Rhodobacter capsulatus SB 1003: one gene and its partner. The protein of the gene in region 1 binds, or shares a complex with, the protein of each later gene. Links are inferred from orthologs where the notes say so. Each region holds a gene or a part of one and is shown in the gene's direction. Other genes may lie near its edges.

What was found. Proteins that work in one complex are often made in the same cells at the same time.
Region 2: the proteins of tsaD (region 1) and tsaE are in contact, whole or in part, in a crystal structure (PDB 6N9A), measured with the Thermotoga maritima proteins. The link is inferred for Rhodobacter capsulatus SB 1003 from one-to-one orthologs. Residues at the interface, in WP_004082750.1 of Thermotoga maritima: Cys10, Asp11, Arg49, His50, Leu82, Gly84, Gly135, Gly136, Glu154, Thr155, Leu156, Asp157, Asp158, Ser159, Glu162, Asp165, Lys166, Arg169, Leu170, Tyr175, Lys213, Thr214, Leu217, Tyr218, Gln221, Arg222, Asn324; in WP_004082108.1 of Thermotoga maritima: Leu37, Gly38, Lys46, Lys57, Val59, Lys60, Ser61, Thr63, Phe64, Thr65, Leu66, Met67, Val69, Pro71, Tyr82, Arg83, Leu84, Asp86, Asp88, Phe89, Asp93, Ile128, Asp130, Glu131, Arg134.

What each region holds. Positions count from the first base shown.
Region 1 is NC_014034.1:3,715,288-3,719,175, reverse strand. The notes cover bases 929-3,888. They hold tsaD (tRNA (adenosine(37)-N6)-threonylcarbamoyltransferase complex transferase subunit TsaD), read left to right. Parts: upstream 929-1,845; coding sequence 1,846-2,931; downstream 2,932-3,888. Other genes in these bases: RCAP_RS17350 (YciI family protein), read left to right, coding at 3,885-3,888; RCAP_RS17355 (NAD(P)H-dependent glycerol-3-phosphate dehydrogenase), read left to right, coding at 2,928-3,884; RCAP_RS17365 (uroporphyrinogen-III synthase), read right to left, coding at 1,077-1,775. Outside these bases: RCAP_RS17370 (COG4223 family protein), read right to left, coding at 1-922.
Region 2 is NC_014034.1:49,066-52,941, reverse strand. The notes cover bases 720-3,667. They hold tsaE (tRNA (adenosine(37)-N6)-threonylcarbamoyltransferase complex ATPase subunit type 1 TsaE), read left to right. Parts: upstream 720-1,929; coding sequence 1,930-2,406; downstream 2,407-3,667. Other genes in these bases: RCAP_RS00195 (nucleotidyltransferase family protein), read left to right, coding at 3,385-3,667; RCAP_RS00200 (aminoglycoside phosphotransferase family protein), read left to right, coding at 2,408-3,409; RCAP_RS00210 (PAS-domain containing protein), read left to right, coding at 720-1,890. Outside these bases: sensor histidine kinase RegB, read left to right, coding at 1-198; more of RCAP_RS00210, read left to right, coding at 283-719; more of RCAP_RS00195, read left to right, coding at 3,668-3,876. UniProt on the Escherichia coli protein: Required for the formation of a threonylcarbamoyl group on adenosine at position 37 (t(6)A37) in tRNAs that read codons beginning with adenine.

The sequences.
Region 1 (3,888 bases):
CCGCATCCGGGCCGGTTCCGTCCTTCGCCGTCAGCGACCGGGCCCCGGTCTGCGCCAGCAGGAACGAGCCGAGCCGGTCCGTCATCGTCTCGCCCGCGGTCGCCTTGCGCGCCGTGGTCAGCGCCTTGCGCGCGCCCTCGGGGAAGGCCGCCTTGAGCGCGGCGATCGAGGGCAGATCGCCCTTCAGCGCCTCGGGCACCGAAACACCCGCCGCCGCGACATCGCCCAGCGCGCCATCGATCGGCGCATCGGTGTCAAAAGCCGCCGCCAGCCGGGCCACGGCCGCCTGGGCGATCGCCTTTTTCGCCGCGGCTTCCGACGCGGCGCGGATCTTCGCGGTTTCGGCCTCGGCCTCGGCGATCTTCGCCTTGGCCTCGGCGGTCGCCACCTCCAGCTGCTGCTGCGAAGCGAAGGCCGGGCTCTTCTCGACCATCGCTTTCAGCGCGTCGATCTGCCCCTGCACGCCGGACAGATCGACCGGCGCGGCGGGGGCGGTGCCGCCCTGCGCTTCCAGCGCCTGAACCTTGCCGGAAAGCTCGCCCACTGCGGTCTGCAGCGCCGCGACGCCGGCATTGCCCGCCTGCAGTTCGGCCATCGTCTTCACCACGGCCTCAAGTTTCGCCGCCTGCGCGGCCAGATCCTTTTCCACCGTGCTTTGCGCGCCCGGCAGCACCTTTTCGCGCAGCTCCGGCGGCAGTTTCGGCAACACGACCAGCGTGCCGACCGAGCCGATCACCGCGGCGATGATGCCGCCCCAGACGACCGACATCCCCCCGCGCGGCGGTTGCGGCACGGGCTTCGGCTTTGCCGGGGCTGATTCGGTTGCGGGTTTCGACACCTTTTCGGGCACCGGCTGCGCTGTGGCCTCGGTCTTGGCGCCCGTCACGTCCCCGCCCGGTCCGCCTGCGTCTTTTTCAGACATTTCAGGGGTTTGCGCAGCGGCCTGTGCCGTGCTGTCACGCTCCGTCTCGTCCGGGTTCGCCATGGACACTCCTCCAAGTCGCGCAACGCGGCGCGATGTCTTCATTTTGCCGCAGTCTATTGAGCGGCTTCGGCCTGCTCAACCTCAACCGCTCTCAGGCCCGTGCGACAAGTGCGTCCAGCAGCGCCTCGGCATCCGGGCGTGCTGCAATCTGCAGCAGTGTCGCAGGCAGCGCGGCACAGGCCCGCGCCGCCTTTTCGGAAATCGCCACCAGCCGCAATTCGGCCCGGGCGCCTTGTGCGGCTTCGGCCAGCAACCGGCCGCTGTTGGGCGAAAAGATCGGCACCAGAACCGGACCGGGCTGCGCGAACAGCGACAGCATCTCGGGCGCGGGGGGCTGGGGCAGCTGCGCGTAAACGATCGCTTCGCCGACCTGCCGCCCGGCGGCACCAAGCCGCTCGGCCAGGGGAAAGGCGCTTTCGCTGCCGCGGGCATGCAGGATCGGCCCCGGATCGGCGGCGGACAGGATCACTTCGAACAGATGCTCGGCATCGGGGGCGACGGCCAGCACCGGGAAACCCGCCCGCCGCACCACCGCCGCCGTCCGCTCGCCGACGCAAAAGGCCGGACGGCCCGAAAGGGCGCTTTCGGCCAGCGGTTTGACCGCCTGTTCCGAGGTGAAGATGAGCGCATTTGCCGCGGGCAGATCCGCCCCGGTCGGTGCGGTTTCCAGCAGCGGCGCGATCACCACGGGCCAATCCGCCCCCATCCGGGCGCGGAACTGCGCGGCGAAACGCTCGGACCCGGCGCGGGGACGGGTCAGCAAAAGCGGCGGTCGGGAAACAGGGCTCATCGGCGCCTCGGGTTGTGCGATGCCTGAGCCGGTGTTACCTGCAGGAAGGACCCCGCGCAACGACATCGGCATGACGAAACTCCTGACCTTCCTTGGCCTTGAATCGAGCTGCGACGACACGGCCGCAGCGGTGGTGCGTGCGGATGGCACGGTTCTGGCCTCGATCGTGGCGGGGCAGACCGCCCTGCATGCGCCCTTTGGCGGCGTCGTGCCCGAGATCGCCGCGCGGGCGCATGCCGAAAAGCTCGATCGCTGCGTCGAGGAGGCCCTGGCCGAGGCCGGGCTTCGGCTTTCCGATCTCGACGGCATCGCCGTGACCTCGGGTCCGGGGCTGATCGGCGGGGTGATGTCGGGGGTGATGTGCGCGCGTGGGCTTGCCGCCGGGACCGGGTTGCCGCTGGTGGGGGTGAACCATCTGGCGGGCCATGCGCTGACGCCGCGGCTGACCGACGGGCTTGCGTTCCCCTATCTGATGCTGCTGGTCTCCGGCGGGCATTGCCAGTTTCTCCTGGTGCGCGGGCCGGACAGTTTTTCCCGCCTTGGCGGCACGATCGACGACGCCCCGGGCGAGGCCTTCGACAAGGCGGCGAAGCTTCTCGGCCTGCCGCAGCCCGGCGGCCCCGCGGTCGAGGCCGAGGCCGCCAAGGGCAATCCGAAGGCGTTCCGGTTTCCGCGTCCGCTCTTGGACCGGCCCGGCTGCGATCTGTCGTTTTCCGGGCTGAAGACCGCGCTTCTGCGCGCCCGCGATACGGAAATTGCCGCCCATGGCGGGCTTTACCGGCAGACCCGCGCCGATCTTTGCGCGGGCTTCCAGCAGGCGATTGCCGATGTGCTGGCGGAAAAGACCCGCCGGGCGCTGGCGGTTTATCTGGAAACCGCGCCCGCGGAACCCGCCTTGGCCGTGGCCGGGGGGGTGGCGGCGAACAAGGCGATTCGCGCGGCGCTGGAACAGCTTTGCGCCGGGCAGGGGGTGCGTTTCACCGCGCCGCCGCTGCGGCTTTGCACCGACAATGCGGCGATGATCGCCTGGGCGGGGATCGAGCGGTTCCGGCTCGGGCTGGCAAGCCCGGCCGATCTGATCGCCCGGCCGCGCTGGCCGCTGGATGCTGCGGCGCCCGCGATGCTTGGCTCGGGCAAGAAGGGGGCCAAGGCATGACGATTGCGGTTCTGGGGGCAGGGGCGTTCGGCACGGCGCTGGCGATATCGCTCGCCCAACGCGGGCCGGTGCTGCTCTGGGCCCGCGATGCCGCGCAGGTGGCCGAGATGCGCGAAAGCCGTCGCAACGACCGGCGTCTGCCGGGGGCCGTGCTGCCCGAAGTCCTGACCGTGACCGACCGGATCGAAGATGCCGCGGGCTGCGATATCGTGCTGCTGGGCGTGCCGATGCAGAAGATGGGCGGTTTCCTGAGCGAAAACGCCGGGTTGCTTGACGGCAAGGTGCTCGTCTCCTGCTCGAAGGGGATTGATCTGGCCACCGGGCGCGGCTCGGTGGCGCTGATCGAGGCGGCCTGTCCGGGCGCCTTGGCCGCCGTTCTGACCGGGCCAAGTTTTGCCGCCGATATCGCGCGCGGGTTGCCCACCGCGCTGACGCTGGCCTGCCGGACCGATGCGCCCGATCTGCAGGCGCGGCTCTCCACCCCGACGCTGCGGCTTTACCGCACCACCGACACGATCGGCGCCGAACTGGGCGGCGCCTTGAAAAACGTCATCGCCATCGCCGCCGGGGTGGTGATCGGGGCGAATTTGGGCGATTCCGCCCGCGCCGCGCTGATGACCCGCGGCTTTGCCGAGATGAACCGGCTGGCGATGAAACTGGGCGCCCGGCCCGAGACGCTGATGGGCCTTTCCGGCTTTGGCGATCTGGTGCTGACCTGCACCTCGTTGCAATCGCGCAATTTCCGTTACGGGATCGCGCTGGGCAGTGGCTCGGCCTTTGATCCCGGCGTGACGGTCGAGGGCGCCGCCACCGCCCGGGCCGTCACCGGACTGGCGCGGGACCATGGCCTCGAGATGCCGATCGCCGCGATGATCGCCGCGCTTTGCGCGCAAAAGATTTCCGTTGCCGACGCCGTTACGGCGCTGCTCTCTCGCCCGCTGAAGGAGGAATGAATGC
Region 2 (3,876 bases), 3.7 Mb from region 1 along the record:
CTGGGCCTCTTCATCGCCAAGACGCTTCTGGAACGCACCGGGGCGAAACTGCGATTCGCCAATGGATCCGAGCCCTATCAGAAGAATGCGCCGGTGCCGCGGCGCTCGGGCGCGGTGGTCGAGCTGCGCTGGCACATCGGCCGTCTGATCGCCCCCGAAACCGGGCCGCTGGGCGAGAATGTTCCGATCACCGCCTGATGATCACAATCGTTCGTTAACTTAACGGCACATTAACCTTTATTCATCAATCATGACTGCGGGACAGGCGAGAGGGCTGCAGTCATGCAGATTGAGATATTCCAGGCGATCCTGATTGTCGCGACCTCGGTCGGATCGGCGCTTCTGGCGCTGCTGCTGCTGAGCATGGTCTCGGTGCGCAAGACCGGTCCGGATGCAAGGGTGGCCACGCATCCGGTGCTGGAACAGACGGTGTTCCTGTTCGACGATCAGGATCTGATCGATGCGACCGGCCCGGCGCGGGCGCTGCTGGAATCCTCGCCGATGGCTCTCTCGGATTGGGCGCGGCTCCTTGCCTTTGTCGCGCCGCGGTTCGACGGTTTCGCGGCCGCGATGCTGACCCTGGCCGAACGCGGCCGGATCGAGATGGTGTCGAAACCCGAAGAGGGTCGTCGCACGCAGATCAAGCTGATCGCCGAAGAGGTGAACGGCCTGGCGCGCATCACCCTCATCGATCCCGAGGCCGAGGGCCGCGGCGTTCTGGTCGACGGGTTGTCGCAACGCGCGCTGGAAGATGAACTGGATCTGATGCGGCTGACGCTGGACCGGGCGCCGACGCTGATCTGGCGCGAGGACGAGACCGGCACGATCACCTGGGCGAACCGCGCCTATGTGCTGCGCTCGGGCGCCTTTGCCGAAACCGAAGAGGCGATGCTCTGGCCCTTGCCGCGGCTGTTCCAGATGGATGAGAACGCCCGGCACACCGGACCGCGGCGGCTGCGTCTGGATGACGGCGATCAGCGGGCGGCCTGGTTCGATTGCCATTCCTTCCCGATGGACAAGGGCGCGCTGCATTTCGCCCTGCCGGCCGATTCGACGGTGCGGGCGGAAAAGGCGCTGCGCGATTTCGTGCAGACCCTGACCAAGACCTTTGCCGATCTGCCGATCGGTCTGGCGATCTTCGACCGCGCCCGGCAGCTGCAGCTGTTCAACCCGGCGCTGATCGATCTGACCCAGCTTGGCACCGATTTCCTGTCGAACCGGCCGACGCTTTATGCCTTTCTCGACCGTCTGCGCGAGGCGCGGATGATGCCCGAGCCGAAGGATTATCGCAGCTGGCGGCTGAAGATGACGGAACTGGAACAGGCCGCCGCCGCGGGCTTCCATTCGGAAACCTGGATGCTGCCCTCGGGTCAGACCTACCGCGTCACCGGCCGTCCGCATCCCGATGGCGCCGTGGCCTTCCTGTTCGAGGACATCTCGTCCGAAGTGTCGCTGACCCGCCGGTTCCGGGCGGAACTGGAACAGGGCCAGGAAATCCTCGACATGATGAGCGAGGCGGTGGCGGTGTTCCAGCCCTCGGGCGAGCTGACGGCCTCGAATGCCGCCTATGACCGGCTTTGGGGCGTGGAAACCGATACTTCGCTGCGTCGCACCACCATTCTGGATGCGGTCCGGCTGTGGCAGGGCAAATGCGACGGCTCCGATCTCTGGTCCTTGGCGCGGGGGTTCAACAACCGTCTCGGCCAGCGTTCGCTGATCGAGGGGACGGTGCGGCGTCGCGAAGACGGGATGATGATCGGCTGCCGCTTTGCGCCGATGACCGGCGGGGCGATGATGGCCAGCTTTCTGCCGAAAGGCGTCGTGACCCTGGACCCGCCCAGCCGGGCGATCTTCGACGAGGACCGGGCGGTGAAGGTTCTGGCCAGTTAAGGGGCTTGCCGCGGGGGGCAGGGCCGCTAGAGTGCGGCCATGCAAGATGCCCCCGTTCTTCTGTCCCTGAATCTGCCTGACGCCGATGCCACCGACCGTTTCGGCATCGCGATGGCCCGGCTGTTGCGGGCCGGGGATGTGCTGTTGCTCGAGGGTCCGATCGGCGCGGGCAAGACCCATTTCGCCCGCGCCCTGATCCGCGCCCGTCTGGGGGGACCCGAAGATGTGCCCTCGCCGACCTTTACCCTGGTGCAGGTCTATGGCGCCGATCCCGAAATCTGGCATGCCGATCTTTACCGCCTGACCCATCCCGACGAAGCCGTCGAACTCGGTCTGGAGGAGGCCTTCGACACCGCGATCTGTCTGATCGAATGGCCCGAACGTCTGGGCGATCTTCTGCCCGAAAAGGCTCTGTCCCTGCAGTTTTCGCTGCTTGACGCCGGTGCCTCGCGGCGGGTTCTGCTGCGCGGCAAGGCCGATTGGGGGGCGCGTCTTGCGACCTTGGGGCAGGACTGAGATGGCCGCGACCGAACCCGACATCCTTACCTTCCTGAGCCGTTGCGGCTGGGCCGGGGCCAGGCGCCGCCCCCTGGCCGGGGATGCCTCTGCCCGCCGGTATGAACGGCTGCATCGCAAGGGCGACACCGCCGTTCTGATGATCGCCCCCCCGGGCGCGGAGATGACACGGTTTCAGCGCATCGATGCCTGGCTGCTGGCGCAGGGCTATTCCGCGCCGCGGATTTTCGGTATCGACACCGAGACCGGGCTGATGCTGCTCGAGGATTTCGGCGACGACCAGTTGGCCCGGCTGCTGCGGCAAGATCCCGCAAGCGAGGCGGCGCATTACGCCGTGATCACCGATTTCCTGCTTGATCTGCACCGTCGGCCGCCGCCCGACTTCGTTCCCCGCCTCGATGCGACGGGGCTTGGCGCGCTCGTGTCGCTGGCCCGCGACTGGTATCCGCTGCGCGACCCCGCCGCCGCCGAGGCGATCGCGCCCCTTGTCACCCGGCTTTGCGAGGGTCTTGCGCCCCTGCCGCCGGTTCTGTCCCTGCGCGATTTTCACGCCGAAAACGTGATCTGGCTGCCCGACCGCAGCGGTGTCGCCCGCCTGGGACTGCTTGATTTTCAGGACGCGGTGGCCACCCATCCGGTCTACGATCTGGTTTCGGCCCTGCAAGACGCCCGCCGCGATGTGGCGCCCGCCGTCCTTGCGGCCGAACTTCGCCGCTATGCCAGCGCAGGCGGGCTGGATCTGGCGGAGCTTGAGCGCGCCTTTGCCCTGATCGGCGCGCAACGGGCGCTGCGCATCCTCGGCATTTTCGCGCGTCTCTGTCTGGCGGGCGGAAAGCCCGGCTATGTCGATCTGATCCCGCGGGTCTGGGGCCAACTGCACCGCGATCTTGGCCACGAGGCTCTTGCACCGCTGCGCGCGCTGGTGACACAAGCGCTGCTGCCGCCCGATGCGGCACTGCTCGAAAGGATGAGACGGCAATGCGGTCAACACCCGATGCGCTGATGCTTTTCGCGGCCGGTCTTGGCACGCGGATGAAGGAATTGACCCTGCACCGGCCGAAACCGCTGCTGGAAGTGGCAGGCAGGCCGCTGCTTGACCATGCGCTTGATCTGCCGCGGACGGCGGGGATCGGTCGCATCGTCGCGAATGTGCATTATCACGCCGATCAGATCCTGACGCATCTGGCCGGAACCGGGGTTCTGGTGTCCGATGAAACCGATCTTCTTCTGGAAACCGGCGGCGGATTGCGCAAGGCCCTGCCGCTTCTTGGTCCCGGGCCGGTCTTCACGCTCAACACCGATGCGGTCTGGACCGGTCCGAATGTGCTCACGTCCCTGTCTCAGGCTTGGGACGGCGGTCGGATGTCCGCTCTTCTGGCGCTGGTCCCGCGCGAGGCGGCGCTGGGTTATACCGGCGCCGGGGATTTCGCGCTGGCGCCCGATGGCCGGATCCGTCGCGGAACGGGCTAT